One region of the Pseudomonas sp. HLS-6 TE3448 genome, then DNA from elsewhere that is predicted to be linked to it. Evidence: riboswitches for the same ligand, from Rfam matches in the RefSeq annotation. Region 1 holds a riboswitch; the other holds the start of a gene.
The links. A riboswitch is a leader RNA that binds a small molecule or an ion and turns the genes downstream of it on or off. The one in region 1 is predicted to bind cobalamin.
Positions count from the first base shown of each region.

Region 1 (4,174 bases):
GATCGGGTGAACTATTGCGATGGAATTGCTGATGGTTTGCGCAGGCATGACAAGCGCCGCTCCCGTGGCTTGAGGGTCGTGTATGGCGGCTATCTAAGCGAGTGACGGTGGCCTGGCACAAGCGAATAAAAATTCTACTGTCATTCCTAAAAGTATCGAATTTGGCGTCACCTGCCACAAAGCACTTCGCAAGAGGGTTTCCCTTAAGACCTCGCGCAGTCGCCCCATACACACTTTAAATTCCCCCAAGGAATGATGTTCTGAGTATTGCTCGTTTGTTGAAGCGCCGCTCGTCGACCAATACTGATCTGGATCAATTACCAGGAGCAGGACGCAGTACCGACACGGAAGGTTTCCTTACTAACGATTGTTCAGCGCCGGCTCACCCCGAAAGGACCTGTGGGCCAGGGGGCTGCTGAACCGAGGGTTGATGCATGAGTTCAAACAATAACAACCGCGGGCAACGCTCGCTCAAGCATGGCCTGACCACACGCCAGGTCTCGATGATCTCCATCGCAGGCATTATCGGTGCGGGTCTATTCATCGGTTCCTCCAACGCTATCGCCACCGCAGGCCCGGCCATCCTGATCTCCTACGCACTGACCGGTTTGCTGGTGCTGTTGGTCATGCGCATGCTCGGCGAAATGGCCGTTGCAAACCCGAACAGCGGTTCGTTTTCCACCTACGCCGGCGAGGCCATCGGCCCTTGGGCCGGCTTCACCATCGGCTGGCTGTACTGGTGGTTCTGGGTGTTGATCATCCCGGTCGAAGCCATCGCCGGTGCCGACATCCTGCATGCCTGGTACCCCGCCATCCCGTCCTGGGCCTTCACCTTCCTGATCATGGTCACCCTGTCGGCCACCAACCTGATCAGCGTGCGCAATTTCGGCACCTTCGAGTACTGGTTCGCCCTGATCAAGATCATCGCCATCCTGGCCTTCATCGGCGTATGCAGCGCGGCCGTACTGGGCTACTGGCCGCTGGCTGAAGTCTCGGGGGTCGGACAACTGCTGAGCAATGGCGGCTTCATGCCGAATGGCTTTGGTGCGGTACTGGGCGGCATTCTTGTGACCATCTTCTCGTTCTTCGGCGCCGAGATCGTCACCATCGCCGCTGACGAAACCGAGAACCCCAAAGAGAAGATCCGCCGCGCCACCAACCTGGTGATCTACCGTATTGCGATCTTCTACATCTTCTCGATTTTCTTCATCGTCTCGCTGGTTGCCTGGAACGATCCACGGCTGCTGCAAGTCGGCTCGTTCCAGCGCGCACTGGAAGTGCTCAATGTGCCAGGCGCGAAACTGATCGTTGACCTGGTGGTGTTCGTCGCCGTGACCAGTTGCATGAACTCGGGCCTGTACACCGCATCGCGCATGCTTTACTCGCTGGGCGCACGCGGCGAAGCACCGACTGCAACCCGCTACATTTCGCGCAGCGGCGTGCCGACCGTGGCCGTGCTGATGTCCACCCTGGCAGGCTTCGTCGGCTGCCTGATCAACTACCTGTTGCCGGGCAAGGTCTTTGGCTTCCTGCTCTCGACCACCGGCGCCATCGCCCTGCTGGTGTACCTGGTGATCGCGGTGTCACAACTGCGCATGCGTAAACAGCTGGAGCAGAAAGGCCAGACCCCGGTGTTTCGGATGTGGCTGTTCCCATGGCTGACCTGGTTCGTCATCGCCTTGATCTGCAGCGTGCTCGGCTACATGTTGTTCAGCGCTGCATATCGCTATGAAACCCTGATGACCGCAGCGGTCGCCGGCATCGTCCTGATGATCAGCCTGGTGCGCAAATCGAGCACGACAACACCTGCCACTGCTGCCGCGCAACGCGGCTAAGTGATTGACTGAGCTGGCGTTCGATGTTCAGATGCGCGCCAGTTTCAGGTGTCCTGCGCCGCCGTGCGCAGGGTGAAACGGGAAGCCGGTGCGTCTCTTTGACCAGTCCGGCGCTGCCCCCGCAACGGTAAGCGAGCGAGGCCTTCGACAGACCACTGTGCCACGGCATGGGAAGGTGAAGGCCTCATGACCCTCGCAAGCCCGGAGACCGGCCTGAAGCCTTGTTTGGCAACCCCGCGGTGGGCGGGCGCAGGCCGGTTGGCGGGCGCCTGCGTGCTCGTCATGCCTATATGCGTTATTCCCCCGGGATTCATTCATTCCTGTTTCAGCCTGGAACGACATGTCCCGCAATTACCTGTTTCACACCCTTGTGTCCTCTGCTTGCCTCTCGCTTTCACTGCCGACACTGGCCACCGATGATGCCGAGCGCATCCTCGCCCTGCCCTCGACAGCCATCACGGGCGATCGTGATAGCGAACGCGAAGCCATCAATCTGGCAACGCCATTGCCGACCGGCTCCCGACTGAACCTCAGTGCGCTGGAGACGCCTGCCAGCACCAGCAGCCTCGCTGCCGAGGCCATCGACGGGCGCAACAACCGCAGTGTGCAGGACGCGGTCAGTCGCTCGCCGGGTATCACCTCTGTGGGCACCCCGGGCAACGGCAACACCGCCCTCTCTGCCCGAGGCTTCAGCGGTCACAGCTCGGTGATGACCCTGTTCGACGGCTCGCGCTTGTACACCGGTGCAGGCACCCAGAGCTTCCCGGTAGACCTGTGGATGGTCGAGCGCATCGACATCATTCGCGGCCCAGCCTCGGTGCTGTATGGCGAAGGGGCAACCGGGGCCGTGATCAATGTGATCCCGAAGAAGCCCTTCACCGGCGAGATCCGTAACCACCTGCGCCTGGGCTATGGCTCGTATGACCGCCAGCAATTGGGCCTGGACAGCGGTGGTTCGTTAAACGAGCGGCTGAGCTACCGGCTCACCCTCAACCGTGAGCAGAGCAACGGCTGGATTGATCGCGGCGACTCGGAAAACCTCGCCGTCAGTGCCGCGCTGCGTTGGGATGCCAGTGATGACCTGAGCTTCACCCTGGCCCATGAGCGTGGCGACAGTGAGCCGATGAACGACTTCGGTACTCCGCTGATCGACGGCCACTACCGCGACAGCCTGCGCAAAAAGAACTACAACCTCCATGACGCGGTACAGCGTTACCACGATGAATGGACGCGACTGAACAGCGACTGGTCGATCAACGAGAGCCTGACGGCCAGCAACCAGCTCTATTACATCAAGAGCCGCCGGCACTGGCGCAATGCCGAGGACTACAGCTGGGACAGCAGCCGCGACCAACTGCTGCGCCAGAGCTACCTGCACATCAAGCATGATCAGGAGCAAATCGGCGACCGCCAGAGCTTTTCCCTCGACCATACGTTGTTCGGCCTGACGAGCAAGACCGTGGTCGGTGCCGAATACAACCGGATTCGTTTCGACGTCGACAGCAACTCGCCCTACACCGACAACGGCGGCGACTACATCGACCCGTGGCAACCGGCCCCGGGTTACTTCAGCAGCCAGGACCCCACCCGCCCACAAACTCACAGCACCACCCAGACCTTTGCCCTGTTCGCGGAAAACCGCACGCAATTGTCAGAGCGCTGGTCGCTGGTCACCGGAATTCGCCGCGACCAGAACCATATCGACCGCGACAACCGGGTCGACGGCACGCGCAGCGACCGCAGCCTCGACGGTGGCAACTGGCGTGCCGGGCTGGTGTATGCAGTCACCGAGCAGCTGTCGCTGTACGGCCAGTACTCCACCAGTGAAGACGGGGTTGGCGACCTGATCAGCCTCAGCCCGGCTGCACAGCAGATGGACCTGACCGAGTCGAAGCAAACCGAGCTCGGCCTCAAGCAGCAGTTCTGGAACGGCCGTGGCGAGTGGACGCTGGCGGCTTATCAGATCGTGAAAAAGAAGCTGCCGGTGGTCACCGACAGCCACACGCGACTCACCCAGCAAGTCGGCCAGCAGTCTTCCGAAGGCCTGGAGGCGACCCTGGAGCTGGCCCTTGCGCAGCAGTGGCACGTCTCGGCAAACGCCTCGCTGGTGCGTGCCGCGTATGATGACTTCGACGAGGTGGTGGCCGGTAATATCGTGTCCCGCACGGGCAACCGCCCGATCGGTGTGCCACGGCGCACCGCCAACCTCTGGCTCAGCAAGGCCCTGCGCAACAACCTCGATGCCGGGCTGGGCCTGCGTTACGTTGATGCGCGCTATGCCGATACCGCCAACCAGGCAACGGTACCGGGCTACACCGTGGTCGATGGGAATCTCGGCT
Region 1 covers NZ_JBRJIO010000001.1:4,380,331-4,384,504, forward strand. Annotated here, with positions in the region: gene AB7M23_RS19985 (2-aminoadipate transaminase) at 1-48, opposite strand, end outside; gene AB7M23_RS19990 (amino acid permease) at 435-1,835, shown strand; cobalamin riboswitch at 1,866-2,066, shown strand; partial or broken gene AB7M23_RS19995 (TonB-dependent receptor) at 2,126-4,174, shown strand, end outside.

Region 2 (4,174 bases), 540 kb from region 1:
TGCGCGCCAGGCACGATCGAAGTGCTTGTCGAAACGCGTACCGACACCCTGGATCAGCAGGCGCATCGGCTTGCCCGGAATGGCTGCAAAGCCTTTGGCGCGGAGGATGCCGTGACGTACGACCAGTTGGGTCAAGGCATCAAGCAGCAAGCTCTCGTCGGATTCAGGCAGCTCAATCGAAATGGAGTCGAAAGCGTCGTGGTCATGATCATCATGGTCTTCGCCGTCATGATGGCTGTCATGGTGAGTGCGACGACCGTCAATGTGCGCTTCCGATTCCGCAGCCAATCCGAGCAAGACTTCAAGCGGTAGACGGCCACTGCTGGCCTCGACGACTTTGACCGCGGGTGGCAGCTCTTCGGCCACTTCGGCGCGTACCGCTGCCAAGGCATGCGCCTCGATCAGGTCGGCCTTGTTCAGTACCACCAGATCGGCACTGGCCAGCTGGTCGGCAAACAGTTCATGCAGCGGGGACTCGTGGTCCAGGTTCGGGTCGAGTTTACGCTGGGCATCCACCTGGTCCGGATACGCCGCAAACGTACCGGCAGCCACGGCCGGGCTGTCGACCACGGTAATGACCGCATCGACCGTGCAGGCGTTACGGATTTCCGGCCACTGGAAGGCTTGTACCAGAGGCTTTGGCAGGGCCAGGCCACTGGTTTCGATGAGGATATGGTCCAGGTCGCCACGACGCGCCACCAGCTCGCGCATGACCGGGAAGAACTCTTCCTGCACGGTGCAGCACAGGCAGCCGTTGGCAAGCTCGTACACCCGGCCGCTCGCCTCTTCTTCAGTACAGCCGATGCTGCATTGCTTGAGGATTTCACCGTCGATGCCCAGCTCGCCAAACTCATTGACGATGACTGCAATACGGCGACCCTGTGCATTGTCGAGCATATGCCGCAACAGCGTGGTTTTGCCCGAGCCGAGAAAGCCGGTGACGATGGTGACGGGGAGTTTTGCCAGTGTTTTCATGTCGTTGCCCTTGGCAGCAATGGCGGGCGGGCACGACGAAAACCACGGGGGTCATGTGCCCGTGCGCGTTCGCTACCGGATCACCCCGCCCGGTTGAATGTCGGAAACTGTCCGAGGCAGGTCTCCTGGCTTGCGTCGTGCTGGCGAACATACCAGCGGCACCGGCGCCTTCCCGCAAAACTACGCAGTGGCAATGCCAGGCTTTGCAACGCTTACAGTTGCGGGGGCAGCCGCGGCTTAAACCGCGTTCCCGTCTTAGCTCCGGGCTGACCGGAGAACCTCGAAACGGCAAGGCTACGCAGTCGTTCAGGGTCGGTCAACCGTCGTTGTGATTGACGCGCACCTGCGCCCATGATTTGCTACCTCCTTCGTTTGGGTGCCTTTAACGAGGTGAAACGGGAAACCGGTGCGTCGCGGCCTGAGTTACGCGCGACAATGCCGGTGCTGCCCCCGCAACGGTAAGCGAGGAAAGCGTCTAGACCACTGTGCCAGCAACGCGGCATGGGAAGGTGACGCTCCAGGCTAAGCACAGTGCCAGCCCTCGCAAGCCCGGAGACCGGCCCAGTACAGAATTGACAAACCCGCGGTGGGCGGGCGCTGTTGCAACCTCTGGGTGAGTCCGCCCATGGGTTTCTTGCGCATGCCTGCTGCTGATAACCCCTCAGAGGAAAGCACCATGCCCGTCACAACCGCCCACAGCCACTCCGCCGCCATCAGTACCACTCGCAGCCAGCGCCTGGTCGTCGCTATCGGCGCATCGCTGCTGGGCTTGTGCCTGGTTTACTTCGCGGGTTTTTCGCACATCGAGGCGGTTCACAACGCTGCCCATGACACCCGTCACAGCGCCGCGTTTCCTTGCCACTAAGGGACAGCGCCATGATCAAGCACATTGTCCGCACGGCCGGCTTCACCGGCCTGCTCGCTGCCCTGCTGCTGACCTTGCTGCAAAGCCTGTGGGTCACCCCGCTGATTATCAAGGCGGAAGCCTACGAGAGTGCAGCGCCTGCAGTCGAAACCCACAGCCATGATGCGGGTACCGCCGAACATCATCACGATGCGCAAGCCTGGGCCCCCGAAGACGGCTGGCAACGGCTGCTGGCCACGACCGGTAGCAACCTGGTAGTGGCCGTCGGTTTTGCCCTGGTACTGGCGGGGCTGTATACCTTGCGTGCGCCTGCTGGTTGGGCCGCAGGCGTACTGTGGGGCCTGGCAGGCTTTGCGGTGTTCTGCCTGGCGCCCACGCTGGGCTTGCCAGCGGAGTTGCCAGGAACGGCCGCGGCCGATCTGGCGCAACGCCAATTCTGGTGGATCGGTACTGCAGCGGCCACCGCCATTGGCTTGGGGCTTATTGCATTCGCCAACAACGGTTTGCTCAAGTTACTGGGCGCCGTACTGCTGGTCATCCCTCATGTAATCGGTGCACCACAGCCAGACGCGCATGAGGCCTTGGCTCCGGAAGCACTGGAGGCCGAATTCAAACTCGCCTCACTGCTGACCAACGCTGCCTTCTGGCTGGCATTGGGCTTGATCAGCAGTTGGCTCTACCGTCGCCAGAGCCAGGCGTAATGCCTGAACGGCCCAATCCGTTGCGAGTATTCGCCGGGTTGGGCTGTCGCCGAGGCTGTTCGGTGGCAGCCTTGAGCGATCTACTGGATCAAACCCTGCAGGCCCATGGCCTCAGCCACGATAACCTGCTTGGCCTTGCCAGTATCGAACTGAAAAGCGAGGAGGCCGGCCTGCATGCCCTCGCCGCTCAACTCGGCATTCCACTGCTGTTTTTCAGCGCTGCCCAGTTAGCCACCTTTGAATCACGCCTGACCCACCGTTCGCTCACCGCCTTCGCCCACAGCGGCTGTTACAGCGTCGCTGAAAGTGCTGCACTTGCATTGGCCGAGCACTACGGCTCAATGCCTGCACAGCTCCTTGTTCCACGCCATGCCAGCCTTAATGCCACCCTGGCATTGGCCTGCGGCGCGTCCTTTGACGGATAATCTGCGCCTCGCATCGACCTTACCTTCAGGATTCACCCCATGACCGTCTATTTCATCGGTGCCGGCCCCGGCGACCCGGAGCTGATTACCGTCAAGGGCCAGCGCCTGATTCATCGCTGCCCGGTCATTATCTATGCTGGATCCCTGGTGCCCGCTGCCGTGCTCGAAGGGCACCGTGCCGAAACCGTGATCAACAGCGCTGAGCTTCACCTGGCGCAAATTATCGAGGCCATGCGTGAAGCCCATGCCAAAGGCCAGGATGTGGCCCGGGTACACAGTGGCGACCCGAGCCTGTATGGGGCCATTGGTGAGCAGATTCGCCATTTGCGCGAACTGGCGATTCCCTTCGAGATCATTCCCGGTGTCACCGCTGCTGCCGCCAGTGCCGCTTTACTCGGTTGCGAGCTGACCCTGCCAGAGGTTTCGCAGAGCGTCATCCTCACGCGCTATGCCGACAAATCGCCGATGCCCGCTGGCGAGGAACTGGCCAGCCTGGCCGCACACAAGGCTACGCTTGCCATACACTTGGGAGTGCAGCACCTGGCAAAGATTGTCGAAGAATTGCGCCCCCACTATGGCGGGGACTGTCCAATCGCGGTCGTGCACCGTGCGACCTGGCCGGACCAGGACTGGGTCAAAGGCACGCTGGACGATATCCTGACGCAAGTCCAGGCCAAAGGCTTCCGGCGTACTGCATTGATTCTGGTAGGACGGGTACTGGCAGCAGATGCCTTTGCCGAATCGGCGCTATACCGTGCCGGCCACGCACACCTCTACCGGCCTTAGACGACCTGTGTGCGACAGCACACTCACTGAGTATGAAGGAGTCGACCATGCTTGAACTGCGCCCCAACTGTGAATGCTGTGGTACCGATCTGCCTGGCGACAGCCAGGACGCGTTCATCTGCTCCTTCGAATGCACTTATTGTCGAGACTGCAACAACAATGAATTGAAGGGCCTCTGCCCAAACTGTGGCGGTCAACTAACGGCCCGTCCGCCACGAGTTGGTGCAGCATTAGTGCGCAACCCTGCTTCGAAACAACGCATCGTCAAGGAAAGCGGCTGTCCAACCCGCTCGAGCAAGTAGCCTCTCAACTGCAGGACACACCGAAACGCGTCTTCATATGAGGCCGCGATTCCGGTTTTTCCAATAGCAGTTAGGCATGCTTCACCTTGATCGTAGGATTTTTCACTTAAACAACCTATA
Region 2 covers NZ_JBRJIO010000001.1:3,843,333-3,847,506, reverse strand. Annotated here, with positions in the region: gene cobW (cobalamin biosynthesis protein CobW) at 1-975, opposite strand, end outside; cobalamin riboswitch at 1,074-1,273, opposite strand; cobalamin riboswitch at 1,333-1,554, shown strand; gene AB7M23_RS17740 (CbtB domain-containing protein) at 1,652-1,840, shown strand; gene AB7M23_RS17735 (CbtA family protein) at 1,852-2,541, shown strand; gene AB7M23_RS17730 (cobalamin biosynthesis protein) at 2,541-2,966, shown strand; gene cobM (precorrin-4 C(11)-methyltransferase) at 3,006-3,752, shown strand; gene AB7M23_RS17720 (DUF1272 domain-containing protein) at 3,800-4,054, shown strand.
Region 2: linked by a shared signal. The riboswitch ahead of AB7M23_RS17740 (CbtB domain-containing protein) and the one ahead of AB7M23_RS19995 (TonB-dependent receptor) in region 1 are both predicted to bind cobalamin.